4 regions of the Terrabacter sp. Soil810 genome follow, and region 2 is predicted to be linked to each of the others. Evidence: riboswitches for the same ligand, from Rfam matches in the RefSeq annotation. Region 2 holds a riboswitch; each other region holds the start of a gene.
What was found. A riboswitch is a leader RNA that binds a small molecule or an ion and turns the genes downstream of it on or off. The one in region 2 is predicted to bind cyclic di-AMP.
Positions count from the first base shown of each region.

Region 1: another riboswitch for cyclic di-AMP. It lies ahead of ASG96_RS03185 (C40 family peptidase); the one in region 2 lies ahead of ASG96_RS24530 (transglycosylase family protein).
Region 3: another riboswitch for cyclic di-AMP. It lies ahead of ASG96_RS18420 (CHAP domain-containing protein); the one in region 2 lies ahead of ASG96_RS24530 (transglycosylase family protein).
Region 4: another riboswitch for cyclic di-AMP. It lies ahead of ASG96_RS23930 (C40 family peptidase); the one in region 2 lies ahead of ASG96_RS24530 (transglycosylase family protein).

Region 1 is NZ_LMSW01000001.1:706,775-709,956, reverse strand. It holds gene ASG96_RS03195 (hypothetical protein) at 1-339, shown strand, start outside; gene ASG96_RS03190 (DsbA family protein) at 387-1,070, opposite strand; gene ASG96_RS03185 (C40 family peptidase) at 1,167-1,943, opposite strand; cyclic di-AMP (ydaO/yuaA leader) riboswitch at 1,946-2,121, opposite strand; gene ASG96_RS03180 (metal-dependent transcriptional regulator) at 2,329-3,024, opposite strand; gene ASG96_RS03175 (MFS transporter) at 3,054-3,182, opposite strand, start outside.
Region 2 is NZ_LMSW01000011.1:111,844-115,025, reverse strand. It holds gene ASG96_RS23750 (hypothetical protein) at 171-326, opposite strand; tRNA gene ASG96_RS06420 (tRNA-Thr) at 821-893, opposite strand; gene ASG96_RS24530 (transglycosylase family protein) at 1,046-1,687, opposite strand; cyclic di-AMP (ydaO/yuaA leader) riboswitch at 1,700-1,913, opposite strand; gene ASG96_RS06410 (serine/threonine-protein kinase) at 2,209-3,182, opposite strand, start outside.
Region 3 is NZ_LMSW01000014.1:16,422-19,603, forward strand. It holds gene ASG96_RS18415 (sortase domain-bontaining protein) at 207-737, shown strand; cyclic di-AMP (ydaO/yuaA leader) riboswitch at 922-1,109, shown strand; gene ASG96_RS18420 (CHAP domain-containing protein) at 1,114-1,989, shown strand; gene ASG96_RS18425 (alkene reductase) at 2,242-3,182, shown strand, end outside.
Region 4 is NZ_LMSW01000001.1:174,859-178,040, forward strand. It holds gene ASG96_RS00745 (acyl-CoA dehydrogenase) at 1-38, opposite strand, end outside; tRNA gene ASG96_RS23030 (tRNA-Gly) at 292-365, opposite strand; gene ASG96_RS00750 (FBP domain-containing protein) at 581-1,075, opposite strand; cyclic di-AMP (ydaO/yuaA leader) riboswitch at 1,459-1,632, shown strand; gene ASG96_RS23930 (C40 family peptidase) at 1,851-2,186, shown strand; gene ASG96_RS00760 (DUF6345 domain-containing protein) at 2,333-3,182, shown strand, end outside.

The DNA.
Region 1 (3,182 bases), on a different contig from region 2:
CGCCTCGCCACCGCGGCCGGGCAGGAGGTCGCCGGGGCCGTGCTCCGCGGCGACGACGACGGGCTCGACGCCGCCGACGCGGCCCTCGCGGCGTGGGCCCGGACCGTCGCAGGCAACCCCAACGCCACCACGCCGGCCGACCTCGAGCCGTTGCGGGCGGCCGGCTTCGACGACCGCCAGATCTTCGCGGTCACCGTCTTCGTCGCGCTGCGCCGTGCCTTCTCGACGGTAAACGACGCCCTCGGCCCGCTCCCCGACCAGCAGCTGCGCGCCGAGGCGCCACCGGCCGTCGACGAGGCGGTGACCTTCGGCCGTCCGGCCGCTGACCACCCCTCCTGACCGGGGGCGTATGCCGTCCGGCCGCCTCCGCGAGTCCCCCGGACCCGTCAGACGGTCTGGGTAGCGACCCCGCGCATGAGTGCGAGGTAGTCCTCGACCGGGTGGGCACCGGTCACGGCGGCATAGCCGTTGGCGACGACGAAGGGCGTCGACGTGACGCCCATGGAGCGCGCCTGCTGCTCGTCGGCACGCACCTGCTCGGCGTACTCGTCCGACGCGAGAACGGCCGACACGCGGCGCTCGTCGAGGCCGCACTCGGCGGCGAGCCGCTGCAGCACCTCGTGGTCGTCGATGGCGAGGCCCTCGCCGAAGTGGGCCGAGTGGAAGCGCTCGACCGCCGCGGAGCGTAGCGCGGGGCCACCCATCTCGCCGGCGAGGGCGCAGAGCCGGTGGGCGTCGAAGGTGTTGGCGCGCACGGCACGGTCCCAGTCGAAGACGAGGTCATCGGCCTCGGCCACCTCGCTCGCCCTGGCGTTCATCAGCCGGCCGGCACCGGCGTCGCCGCCGTGCCGCACCGACAGGTGCTCGCTGACGGGCACCGCGCCACCCACCGGAACGTCCGGGTCGAGCTCGAAGGAGCGCAGTCGCACCGTGACGTCGTGCGGGCGCTCGAAGGCTGCCACGGCGGCCTCGACCCGCCGCTTGGCGACCCAGGAGTAGGGGCAGACCAGGTCGCTCCAGAGGTCGAGCTCGATGAGGGTCGTGGACTCGGCGGCAGGCTGATCGGTCATCGACTCAGTCAACCACGGACGCCGTCGAGGCCGGAAAAGCGTTGCGCCCCCACCGGATCCGGTGGGGGCGCAACGTGAGGCGCGAGAGGTGACCGCTCAGATGCGGCCGTACATCGACGGCTGGGTCCAGATCGAGTGGTTGCCGATCACGGTGCCGGGACGCTGGGCGTCGATCATGCGGCCTGGGCTGACGTAGATGCCCACGTGGTAGATCGGCGAGCCGAAGAAGACGAGATCGCCGGGGCGCGGGTTGCTGACCGGCGTCGAGGCCGCGGCCTGGGCCGAGGCGGTGCGCGGGATCGAGATGCCAGCCTGGCGGTAGACGTAGGACGTGAAGCCCGAGCAGTCGAAGCCGGAGGGCGTCGTGCCGCCGTAGACGTAGGGCACGCCGAAGAACGACTGGGCGATGCCGACGATGCCGGTGGCGCTGGGGTTGGGCGCGACGTTGAGGGCAGCGCGCGTGGTCGAGCCGGAGCGCGACGCGCGCTCCTGTGCGGCCTCCCGCTCGGCGGCAGCCTTCGCGGCGGCCTTCTTCTCGGCACGCTCCGCCTTGACCTTGACGTCCTCGATGACGACGGGCTTGACCGTGGCCTGCTTGAGGGCGGGCTTGGCGTAGCCGATCGCCGACAGGGCGTTGCCGGCCTTGAGGGTGCCGACGGCCGGGCCGACGGCCGCAGGGCCGGCGGCGGCGCTGCTCGTACCGTCAGCGGCGTTCGCCGTGCCGGCGAACGAGGCGACGAGACCACCGGAGGCCGCGACGATGGCGGCACCCTTCACGGCGGGCTGGGCCGACTCCTTGGCGATCGTCTTGAGCTCCGAGATCGCGTTGAAGCGACCGGGGGCGCGGTGGCGCCCGGGAACGTTCTGAGCCACGTTTGACCTCTCGACGCCTACGAGGTGAGCTGTCGGGTTCGGGCTGGAGGTACTGCCCGGCCTTCGCTCGGACCAGGTTCGGTCCACGGAGGGCTTCACCCCGAGGGCGTCTCTCGACGCCCGGAGAAAGTGGTTCCCCCGCTCCTGCCGTGCGGTTCGTACTGAGCCTCAGGTCGATGGCAGGACTAGGCGGTCCGACCCGGGGCACTCACTCGACGGGGAGAGCAAGTTCGCCCACCGTACCCAAGTCCATGGGCCTTGTCACCTTCGAGTTCCCGGAAGTCAAAGAAATTTCAGCGACGCCAGGAAGGGCTCGGACGAGGTGTGGCAAGGCATGCCAAAACGACCCCGCAGACCGGGGCAAACCCTGCCGGACACGGCGTGTTCAGGCCGCCTGGCAGAAGACGTGGACGGCGACGTCGTCGGGCAGGGACACGCCGGTGGACGGCTCGCTGCCCTCGCGGACGGCCAGGACCCGGCCACCGTCACGGACGACCTCGACACGCGCCCCGGGCACGACACCGGCGCTCGTCAGCAGCGCGAGCGCCTCGGGGTCGACCTGCACGGGCTCGCCGATGCGGCGGATCGTCACCACGGCCGGGGCGTCGCCGACGGCGGCGGTCAGCGTGCTGAGGCCCGTCAGGAAGTCCTCGTCCTGACGCACCCCGAGCTCCTCGAGACCGGGGATCGGGTTGCCGTAGGGCGACTCGAGGCCCTCGCCGATGAGCCCGAGGATCTTGCGCTCCACCTTCTCGGACATGACGTGCTCCCACCGGCACGCCTCGTCGTGGGCGTACTCCCACTCGAGGCCGATGACGTCGACGAGGAGCCGCTCGGCGAGGCGGTGCTTGCGCATGACCCGGGTCGCGAGCAGCCGGCCGTGGTCGGACAGCTCGAGGTGCCGGTCGCCCGAGACGGCGACGAGACCGTCACGCTCCATGCGGGCGACGGTCTGCGACACGGTGGGGCCCGAGTGGCCGAGACGCTCGGCGATGCGCGCGCGGAGGGGAACGATGCCCTCCTCCTCGAGCTCGAAGATGGTGCGCAGGTACATCTCGGTGGTGTCGATCAGGTCCGTCACGGTCATACCTTCTCAGAGTCGGAGAGCGGTCAGGGACCGCTCGTGGCCGGTCCTGTCGCGGGCCCGGTCGTGGGGCCGGTCCTCGGGCCCCGGGTCGGGTCGTGCCGCGGCACCCAGATGCGCAGCCAGCCCGCCCCGACGACGGCCCCCACGCCGAG
Region 2 (3,182 bases):
CTGGCGGCGAATAGACACAGCTTTGCGATCGCGCGACTCGGGGCGTGTGGAGGAACCATCCAAGCCGGGTGATCGTGAGCTCGGCATGTTGGGCGGTGAAATCAAGCGTGCTCAAGAACCCGTGGATCCGGAAGAGGTTGGGCTGGTTGTAGCCGCCGATCGGGTTGCGTTCAGTCGTCCTTCTTCAGGCTCGGGTACTTCTTCACCACGGCCGCGCGGACCTTCTCCTGCTCGGCCGCGGTGCCGTGCTGTGCCACCCGAGCCAGCGCATTCCGCGCATGCTCGAGATCGAGGATCGGATACGGATACTTCATCTGCTCGGGCAAGGCGAAGGAAGACTCTTCAGGTTCTTGCGGTTCTTGCCGCTGCTCAGGTCTTTCGTCAGGGAGGTGACCCCTTTGCTCAGCGCGAACGACAGCTGGGTGCTGTGCCTCGTCACCTACCCACCAGTCCGTCCGCACACCGGTTCTTACCGGTCGGTGGCTCGCGCACGCGGGGAGGGGCGGGCCCGTTGAACCACCCGGCATGTCCGAAGAGTCCCCGGCGCGCTGCGAGGCGATGCGGCCCCACTCAGGCGGCGATCAGATGCCTCGAGCACGCTGCCGTGACCCACAAACCCGGCCCTGTCGTGCGATCCATGTGCGATTAGACGCCGAGTTCAGGGACACAAGCATCCACAACTTCCGGGCCCACGGCGGCCCGGCTAGCGACGTTTCCGCAGGTCAAAGTCCCTTTCGGAACCGACGCCACCTTTTGAGATAACAGATGAGAAACAGGTGCGGCTGGGAGGCCAGTTCCCTTATGCACCAATCAAATTCCGAGCTGGCGAGGGGACTCGAACCCCTAACCGCCTGTTTACAAGACAGGTGCGCTACCAGTTGCGCCACGCCAGCACGTCCCGGCGCGAGCGCCGCGGACGGGCGAAAGCGTAGCCGAGCCGGACCGCATACGCCCACACGGCTCGGCCGGGGGAGACGAAAGGACGGCCCCGCGCAAACCCAGGGGTTGGTCGCGCGAGGCCGTCCGGCTCAGTTGTATCAGGAACTCACGGGAGTCGCAGAGTCTGACCCACGAAGATGAGGTTCGGGTTGGTGACCCGGGCCCCGTTCGCCTTCCAGAGGGACTTCCAGCCGCCGGCCACGTGGTAGCGCGCGGCGATCTTGCCGAGGGTGTCACCACTGCGGACGGTGATCTTGGCGCCCTTGGCAGTGTTCTTCTTGGTGGACGTGACGGCATACGTCTTCTTCTTGACGACCTTCTTCGTCGTCACCGGCTTGCGCACGGTCGACCGCGAGACCGGGGTCGACGTGGCGCCGCCGTTGGCGCGCGTCAGGCCCGCGCGCTGCGAGCACACCGGCCAGGCGCCGGGGCCCTGGGAGGCGAGCACACGCTGCGCGACGGCGATCTGCTCGGCCCTGGTGGCGAGGTCCGCGCGCGGTGCGAAGGCCGTGCCGCCGTAGCCGCGCCACGTGCTCTGCACGAACTGGAGTCCGCCGTAGTAGCCGTTGCCGGTGTTGATGTGCCAGTTGCCGCTCGACTCGCACTGGGCGACGCGGTCCCAGACGGAGGCCGCCTTGGCCGACCCGCCCGTGGCGATGCCACCGACGATGGTGGCGGCTCCAGCGATACCGACTCCCGCGATGCGCTGCTTGACCGAGACCTTCTTGGTCGCAGCATGCTTCGACATGTACTGCATGGTGTTTCCTTCCTGACGCGCGCCTGCGGGGTTAGCTGTCGGGTTGGGGCGTCAGGTGCCCTGTCGCGGATGCGACTTCACCCCGAGACCAGATCTCGTCCTCTTGTCATGCGCTTCGACACACATGCACTCACTGGTCACACTGGGTCCCCCGTCCTCGCCCGGCCCACGGCTGTGGGCTGCATCCCTGGCTGGCGAGGCTCGGCGCGCTCAGGGAACGGATTGATGGGTGTCCATGTGAAGTTGTGGGAGCGTTCGTGTGGAGCCGGACGCGACGAAGCGACCCGGGAGCCAAGTGCTGCAGCTCCCGTCCGACCCGAGAGTCGAGGCCGCCGAGCACTGACGGTACGGGACGTTCCAGCCCTGCACAAGGAATGTCGAGACACTTCCGTGATCTTTTCCCAGCCTCTGACAGGGGTTGATGCGCTAGGGACACAGGGCCCGCACAGAGGTCGCATCAGGCACCCACAGACCCCACCGGGCGGGCCTACAGACGCGGCGGTGCGCGGCCGTCAGTGCCCGAACGGGTTGGCCGTGAACGGGTCCCACGTGAGGCTCGTGCCGTGCTGGAGCGCCACGAGAGCGGCCACGACGCCGAAGACGGCGAGCAGCCCGGACACGATCTGCGCGGCGAGGCCGGCCGGCACGAGGCGCCGCGCGATCGAGCGCGACCCCCGCCGCAGCGAGGCACCGCCGGGTCCCCACCACAGCATGAGCAGGCCCAGGACGCCGCCGACGGCGAGCGTGATCGGGGCGCCGGGCCCGAGGTCGCTCCCCTGTGTCCCGGCGAGGAGCAGGGCGGCCGCGAAGATCCCCGCGAGCGCCACGGCGACGGGCAGGAGCAGTCCCACCCCGGTCGCGATGATGCCGACGACGAGGTGCCACGGGCTCGAGACGACGGCGAAGGGCACGTCGCTGCGCCGACGCCCGAAGTCGTAGCGGCGCAGCACGAGCGCCGTGACGGAGCGGTCGGTGGCGCGGGCGAGCGCCGACAGCACCACGAGCACGAGCAGGGCGATGCCCGGCCAGGCCATGAGGGCACCGATCCAGGCGATGCCGACGGCGGCCAGCAGGCCGGTGCGCATCGGCAGGCCGATGCGGGGGTCGCCCTCGCGCGGGGCCGGCTCCGCCTCCTCGTCCCACTCGTCCTCGGGCCAGTAGCCCTGCTGGGCCTGCTCGACGTCCTCGCCCCCGTGCCCGTGGAGGGCGTCGTAGTCCTGCGCTCCGCCCCACTCGTGGTCCGACGCCGGCTCGTCGTCCCAGCCGTGGTCGTATGCCGCCGGGTCGGGTGCGGGCGCCGGGGCGCCGGTCGGGGGCGGGGCCCACCGCACCGGGGTATCGGCCGGGTGCGCAGTCGCCGGCGTCACGGGCGGCATGACGGCGGTGCTGCCGTTCTGGACCACCTGTGTGTCGCCCGGAGTCGCGGCGCGGCCGTCGTCCCAGGGGTTGCCGCTCGGCGTCGGCACGGTCGCCGCACGCCCCGCGG
Region 3 (3,182 bases), on a different contig from region 2:
GCAGAGATGGATGGACGGTTTGTCTCCCCGGAGTCTCCTCGGCCGGACCCACCGCCACGGCGAGCCCGTCCACCAAGGGCCCGTCCAACCCGAGCCAGTCGGCGTCCCCCGGTCAGGGTGGGACGCCGGCAGGCGGAGGTGGGGCCGCCGTTGCGGGCGCCGGCATCGGCGACTTCCTCGAGGCGTCCGAACCGACCTCGATCGAGATCCCGTCGATCGGGGTGCGGTCGTCGCACTTCGTGCCGCTGCGCGTCCAGCGGGACGGGACCATCTCGGTGCCGGGCACGGCCCAGGAGGTCGGGATCTACGACGCCGACCCCACGCCGGGACAGCTCGGTCCGTCGGTCCTCGCGGCGCACGTCGACACGCCCTCGGGGGTGCCGGGCATCTTCCACGAGCTCGGCAGGGTCAAGGCCGGCGACGTCGTCACGGTGTCGCGCCGCGAGGGCTCGCACCTGACCTTCACGGTCGACCGGGTCGCGGCCTACACGAAGACGCAGTTCCCGACCGACCTCGTCTACAAGGGCGACGTCACCAGGGCCGAGATCCGGCTCGTCACCTGTGGCGGGCCCGACCCGACAGCCGCAACGAGTACCGCGACAACGTCGTGGTCTTCGGCCACCTGTCGAGAGCCGGCTGACGCGCCGGCTGACGCGCCGGGGCTACCGAGGGTCCCGCCGGTCGGGACCCCGCGGCGTACCCATGGGGGGCTTGTCCGATACGTCCCCCGGGTGTGATCCACGTCTCACCCGGCGGAAGGTAAAGCGTTGGTATAGACGCACACAACGGACTTTCAAGGGCGTACCCCGCGCGTCGCCGTTACCGTGGCGTGACATTTGCCAGCTGCCTCGTCTAGTCTTCCGGGAGTCCGGCCACCTGGTCGGGCTCTCGTGAGGTGGACCGCCTAGTCCTGTCACCGCCTGACGAGAGAGATCAAACCTTGTGACAGGAGCGGAGGAACCACACGTTTCTCCGGGCGTCCGGCGCAACGACTTCGGACGTCCTTGGGGTGAAGACTCACCCGCCACGCGACCCGTTCGCGAGGCAGGTGGCCCGGGCACCTTTCCGCCCGAACCCGACAGCTAACTTCGTAGGCGCGGAGAGGTAAGACGCGTGAACACTGAGATCATCCGCGGTCGCCACCGTGCGCCAGGCCGCCACAACCCCCTCAACGAGCTCAAGCTCCTCGCCCGCGAGTCGGCTCAGCCGGCCATGAAGGCGGGTGCTGTCGTCGCCGCCACCGGTGGACTGGTCGCCACCTTCGCCAACCCGGCGAGCGCCGACACCTTGTCGCCCAGCTCGGGCGACGTCGCGGCTGCTGCCGGCGTGGACGCTGCGGCTCCGGCCGCTGTCGGCCCCGCCACGGCCGCCGCTCCCGCCGCCTCGACCGCGCTGTCGAAGATCGGCTACGCCCCCGCCGCGCAGCAGGCCGTCGCCAAGCGCGTCGCCAAGCCCAAGCCGCAGGTCATCGAGGACGTCCAGGTCAAGACCGAGCGCGCCGCCGCCAAGGCTGCCGCCGAGCGCAAGGCCACTGCCCAGCGCGCCTCCCGCGACCTGACCCGCTCGACGCTGACGAACAGCACCTCGTCGACGAAGTCGAGCAGCAACGGCTCCGTCCCGAGCGCCTCCTCCGGCATGCGCGCCTCGTCCAACTGGGCCACCGACGGCCAGTGCACGTGGGGCGCCCTCAACAAGTGGTACCAGTCCGAGGGCTACTACCCCGGCGGCTGGACCGGCAACGCGATGGTCTGGGACACCGGTGCCGCCAACGCCGGCTACACCGTGAGCGGCACGCCGCGCACCCGCTCGATCCTCGTCATGGAGCCCGGCGTCCACGGCTCCTCGAGCGTCGGCCACGTCGCGTGGGTGACCGCGGTCAACGGCAACGAGGTGACGATCGTCGAGATGAACGCCCTCGCCGGTGCGTACAACTACAACACCCGCACGCTGACCGACGGCCCCGGCATGAGGTACATCTACGCGCCGTGACCCATCAGGTCGCGACCGTGGAGCTCTCCGCGAGCTGAGCGCGTACGAAGGGGAGGATGCCTGCGCATCCTCCCCTTCGGCATACCCCCGCGAACCCTCGGCCGCGTGGGATCCCCCACACGCGCAACCCTGGACACCGGGGAATGATCCACCGGCCCCGCTCCTTGTCGACTGGGTAGTTGAAGGCTCCACCGGTCGCCGGTGGAGCCGCCGACCGCGACCACAGTCCCCGAGAACGTGAGGAGCAGGCCTGTGTCCACGGCCTTCGAGAGCATCCGCATCGGCCGCTGGGACCTTCCCCAGCACTTCGTCATGGCACCCCTGACGCGCAACCGCGCCGGCGAGGGCCAGGCGCCGACCGAGCTCAACGCCGAGTACTACGGCCAGCGCGCGAGCGCCGGTCTCATCATCACCGAGGGCACCCAGCCGAGCGCCGTCGGGCAGGGCTACCTCGACACCCCCGGCATCCACTCCGACGAGCAGGTCGCCGGCTGGCGCCTCGTCGCCGACGCCGTGCACGCGGGCGGTGGCCACGTCGTCGTCCAGCTCATGCACGCCGGCCGCGTCGCCCACCCCGACAACAAGGGCGGGCTCGAGAGCGTGGCGCCGAGCGCCATCGCGGCCCCCGGCGAGGTCGTGACCCCCAGGGGTCAGCAGGCGTATGCCGTCCCGCGGGCCCTCGAGACCGATGAGATCCCCGCGCTCGTGGCGGAGTTCGTCCACGCTGCGCGCCAGGCCGTCGCGGCCGGGCTCGACGGCGTCGAGGTGCACGCCGCGAACGGCTACCTGCCGCACCAGTTCCTCGCGCCGTCGAGCAACGAGCGCACCGACGGCTACGGCGGATCGCCCGAGAACCGCGCCCGCCTCGTCGTGGAGATCACGAAGGCGGTGGCCGAGGCGATCGGCGCCGACCGCGTCGGCATCCGCATCTCGCCGTCGCACAACATCCAGGGGGTGCTCGAGGAGGACGAGGCCGAGACGGCCGCGACCTACGAGTCGCTCGTGGAGGGCATCGCGCCGCTCGGGCTCGCCTACCTCAGCATCCTCGGCGACCCGGAGTCCGACATCGTCCGCGACCTGCGCAAGCGCTTCGGCGGTCCGGTCATCCTCAACACGGGCTTCGGCAAGGTGACCGAGCTGGCCGACGTCGAGGACATCCTCGAGCGCGACCTCGGCGACCTCGTGGCCGTGGG
Region 4 (3,182 bases), on a different contig from region 2:
AACTCGAGGTCTCGCACATTGCTCTTGTAGTGGCCCATCCGGGGACCCTCCACGTTCTGTCGCTCGTCGTGCGTCCGCACTGTCGTCGGCGGGCGCGCCAAGTTACTGGCCGGTCACTTCCATGATGCTACTGACGGGTAACGATCGCAAGGGGGAGAGGTCACGGTTGCGCCACGGGCCGGGCCGAGGGCGTATGCCGCCGGGCCGGCGCGCACCGCCGGGACCGGGCGACCTGGCATACGGCATCGGACAGCAGAAGGGCCCGGTCGCGATGACCGGGCCCTTCTCATCTGGAGCAGGCGGCACGAATTGCACGTACGTCTTCCTTCTGGAAGAAGGCTGTTCTGCTACTGAACTACGCCTGCGAGGCGACGCCAACCGTAGCAACTCCGGGCCGCCGGAGTCCAAACGGACGCGCCGGGAGCCTCGACCGAGCGCCGAGCGAAGGTCCTCCCAGTGCGGCCCACGGGCTCCGCTCGGTCCGCGCCGTGCCCGGTGGCATGGTGCGCCACACCACCGGGCCGGCGTCGCTCGAGGTCGCGGGCTGAGCCACGTCCAGCGACCGGGCGTCAGCGGACGCTCACGACCCGTCGCGCAGGCGGCGGGCGAAGGCCGACGACCTCGCCCGGAGCTCCTCGATGCGCCGCTCCACGAGCGCGAGCGGGTCGAGGCCGCCCTCCATGCCGTTCGGCAGGCGCCGGACGTGGGTCGAGCAGCTGAAGTCGGCGTGCACGAGGGTCCCGAGGCTGTTGCCCTCGCGCCCGGCGGCGCCCGCCCGGCGTGCCACGAAGAGCGTGACGTCGCTTGTCGCGAAGACGTCCTCGCACCACGCGCACGTCGTGCTGGCCTTGCGGGTCCGCTCGGAGGCCCGCAGGAGCAGGCCGACGGGTTCGTCGTCGACGGGGATGACGGCATACGCCCGCTGCGGGTTGCTGCGGTCGACCCAGCCGAGGTAGTCGAGCGACTCCCAGCGGAGGCCGAGGTCGAGGTCGGCGGGAAGGTTGGCCTGCTTGGCCTCGCGCCGCGACGCGTTGACGAAGGAGGCGCGAATCTCTTTGTCTGTCAGTGGTTTCACGGTCTGTTCCTGTCAGTCGGGCAGGACCGGATGGCCCGGTCAGCCGGGGTGGGGGAGGTGGCGCGGGACCGGGACCGCTGAGCAGGCCATGACGGCCACCCACCTCTCCGCGGGCCTCCCCGCTGACGACTGACGTGCCCCGACGGAGCCGCGTCCATGGTGCGTGGTGGAGGGTGCGCCGGTCCACCCCTTAACGGCACGGGCCGCCGAGGGCGTATGCCGTGGGGTCACGGCGCGCCTCACAGGCGCCCTGAATGCCCCTGATGTCCGCCTGAATACCTTTTGACTTGTCAACTATTGCCATAATCTGACGTTCCATGCACTTTTCGTGACCTGTCTGTCACCGTCGATGGATGCTCATCGCCCGGGGTCCTCCCCGAGCGGCCCACCGGACGCCGAGTCCTGTCCACCGGTGGGGCAGCCACGCAATAACGGACAGGAGTGGGGGACCCACTTTCGGGCCGGTCAGCCGGTCCTTGGGGTGAAGCCGCATCTGCGGCCGGGCATCTTCCGCCCGAACCCGACAGCTCACCTCACAGGCGTGGGAAGGAAGTCCACCATGTCCATTTCTACCCTTGCACGCCGAATTCCCTTGCAGTCCTTGGCGATCACGCCACTACTAGCAGCAGCTCTCCTCGTCGGGACCGGAGGCGCACCGACATCGTCGGTCTCGCCCCACGCGGCAACAGGCTCAGCGCAGGGTCCGGTCACCATCAAGGCCAGGTCGGTCGCCTACGTCTCCGCCTACGCGCGAGCCGTCCGAGGAAGGGCGGCGGTGAAGATCGCCGCCGCACAGCAGGGCGACCCGTACCGGTACGGCGCCGCGGGTCCGTCGGCGTTCGACTGCTCCGGCCTCGTCTACTACACCTATCGCACGCGCCTCGGTGTCGGTGTGCCGCGCACGGCCAGCGCGCAGCGGCTCGCCAGCGTCCGCATCAGCAAGTCGAACCTCCAGCAGGGAGACCTGATCTTCTTCCTGTCCGGAGGACGCGTCTACCACGTCGGGATCTACGCCGGCTACGGCAAGGTCTGGCACTCGCCCAAGCCCGGTCAACGCGTCCAGCTCTCGAGGATCTGGACGACGAGCTGGGTGGCGGGCCGCATGCCCTGACGGCTGCGGTGTCGGCCGTCGCCTGCGGCGTCGGAGTCGATCCAGACCGGGACGGAGCGATACGTCGCGAACTGCGACCTGTATCACTGGTCCGGTCGTGGACCACTTGTCCGTGCGTCGCCTGACGCAAGGAACAGGGAGATCCCATGACCATGTCACTACCCGTCTTCGAGCTGGGTCGACCCGAGCTCGACCCCGGCCGCGTCGCAGCTCTCGCAGCCGACCTCTTCGAGCTCGAGGGTGAGGTCACCGAGGATGGTGAACGACTCTCTGTCTCCGACGAGAACCTGCTCCTCGAGGTGTTCGTCGCCTCGGGGGACCTCTTCGCTGCGGACCGCGCCCAGCTCTGGAACCCCTCACTGCGGCCCTCGCTGCCGAAGCCCGAGGAGGCCTACGACCGGGCCCGCGAGCTGATCCGGCGTCACGACCTGTGGCAGACGCAGGGGGACCTGGTCGAACTCGTCGAGCTCGGCGCCGGGGCCACCCATGTCGCCGCCCGAGGGCGTCGACGCGCTCGGGCGGACCGTCGAAGCCGTCAGCTCGACGTGCAGGCGCGCTTCGTCCTCGGCATCCGCAATCCGGGGGTCGACTCGGAGTCGAAGGTCCTTCCGGTCATCGGAGGTGGCGGGAAGCTCACCTTAACCTTCGGCGACGGCGGCCGGCTCATCGGCGCCAACGGAGGCTTCCGCCCGATCGGGGAGCCGCACGTCGTCGATGCCCTCGACGTGGACGAGGCCTTCGCGCGGCTCGGCGCCGACGGCGACCTCGGCGAGGTCGACCGCCGCGGCGCCTACCTCGCCTACTACATGGCTCCCGGCGATGTCGTCCAGGAGCTGCTCACACCGGTCTGGGTCTTCACGAGCGACTTCGAGGTCGAGCACGCCGGCGGCAAGGGCAGCTCGACCGTGCACGCCCGCCACACCTTCGTCGCGGCGACCGACCACGGACCGGTCTTCCCCGAGGCCGAGGTGCAGCCCGAGCGATCCGACCGCGCGC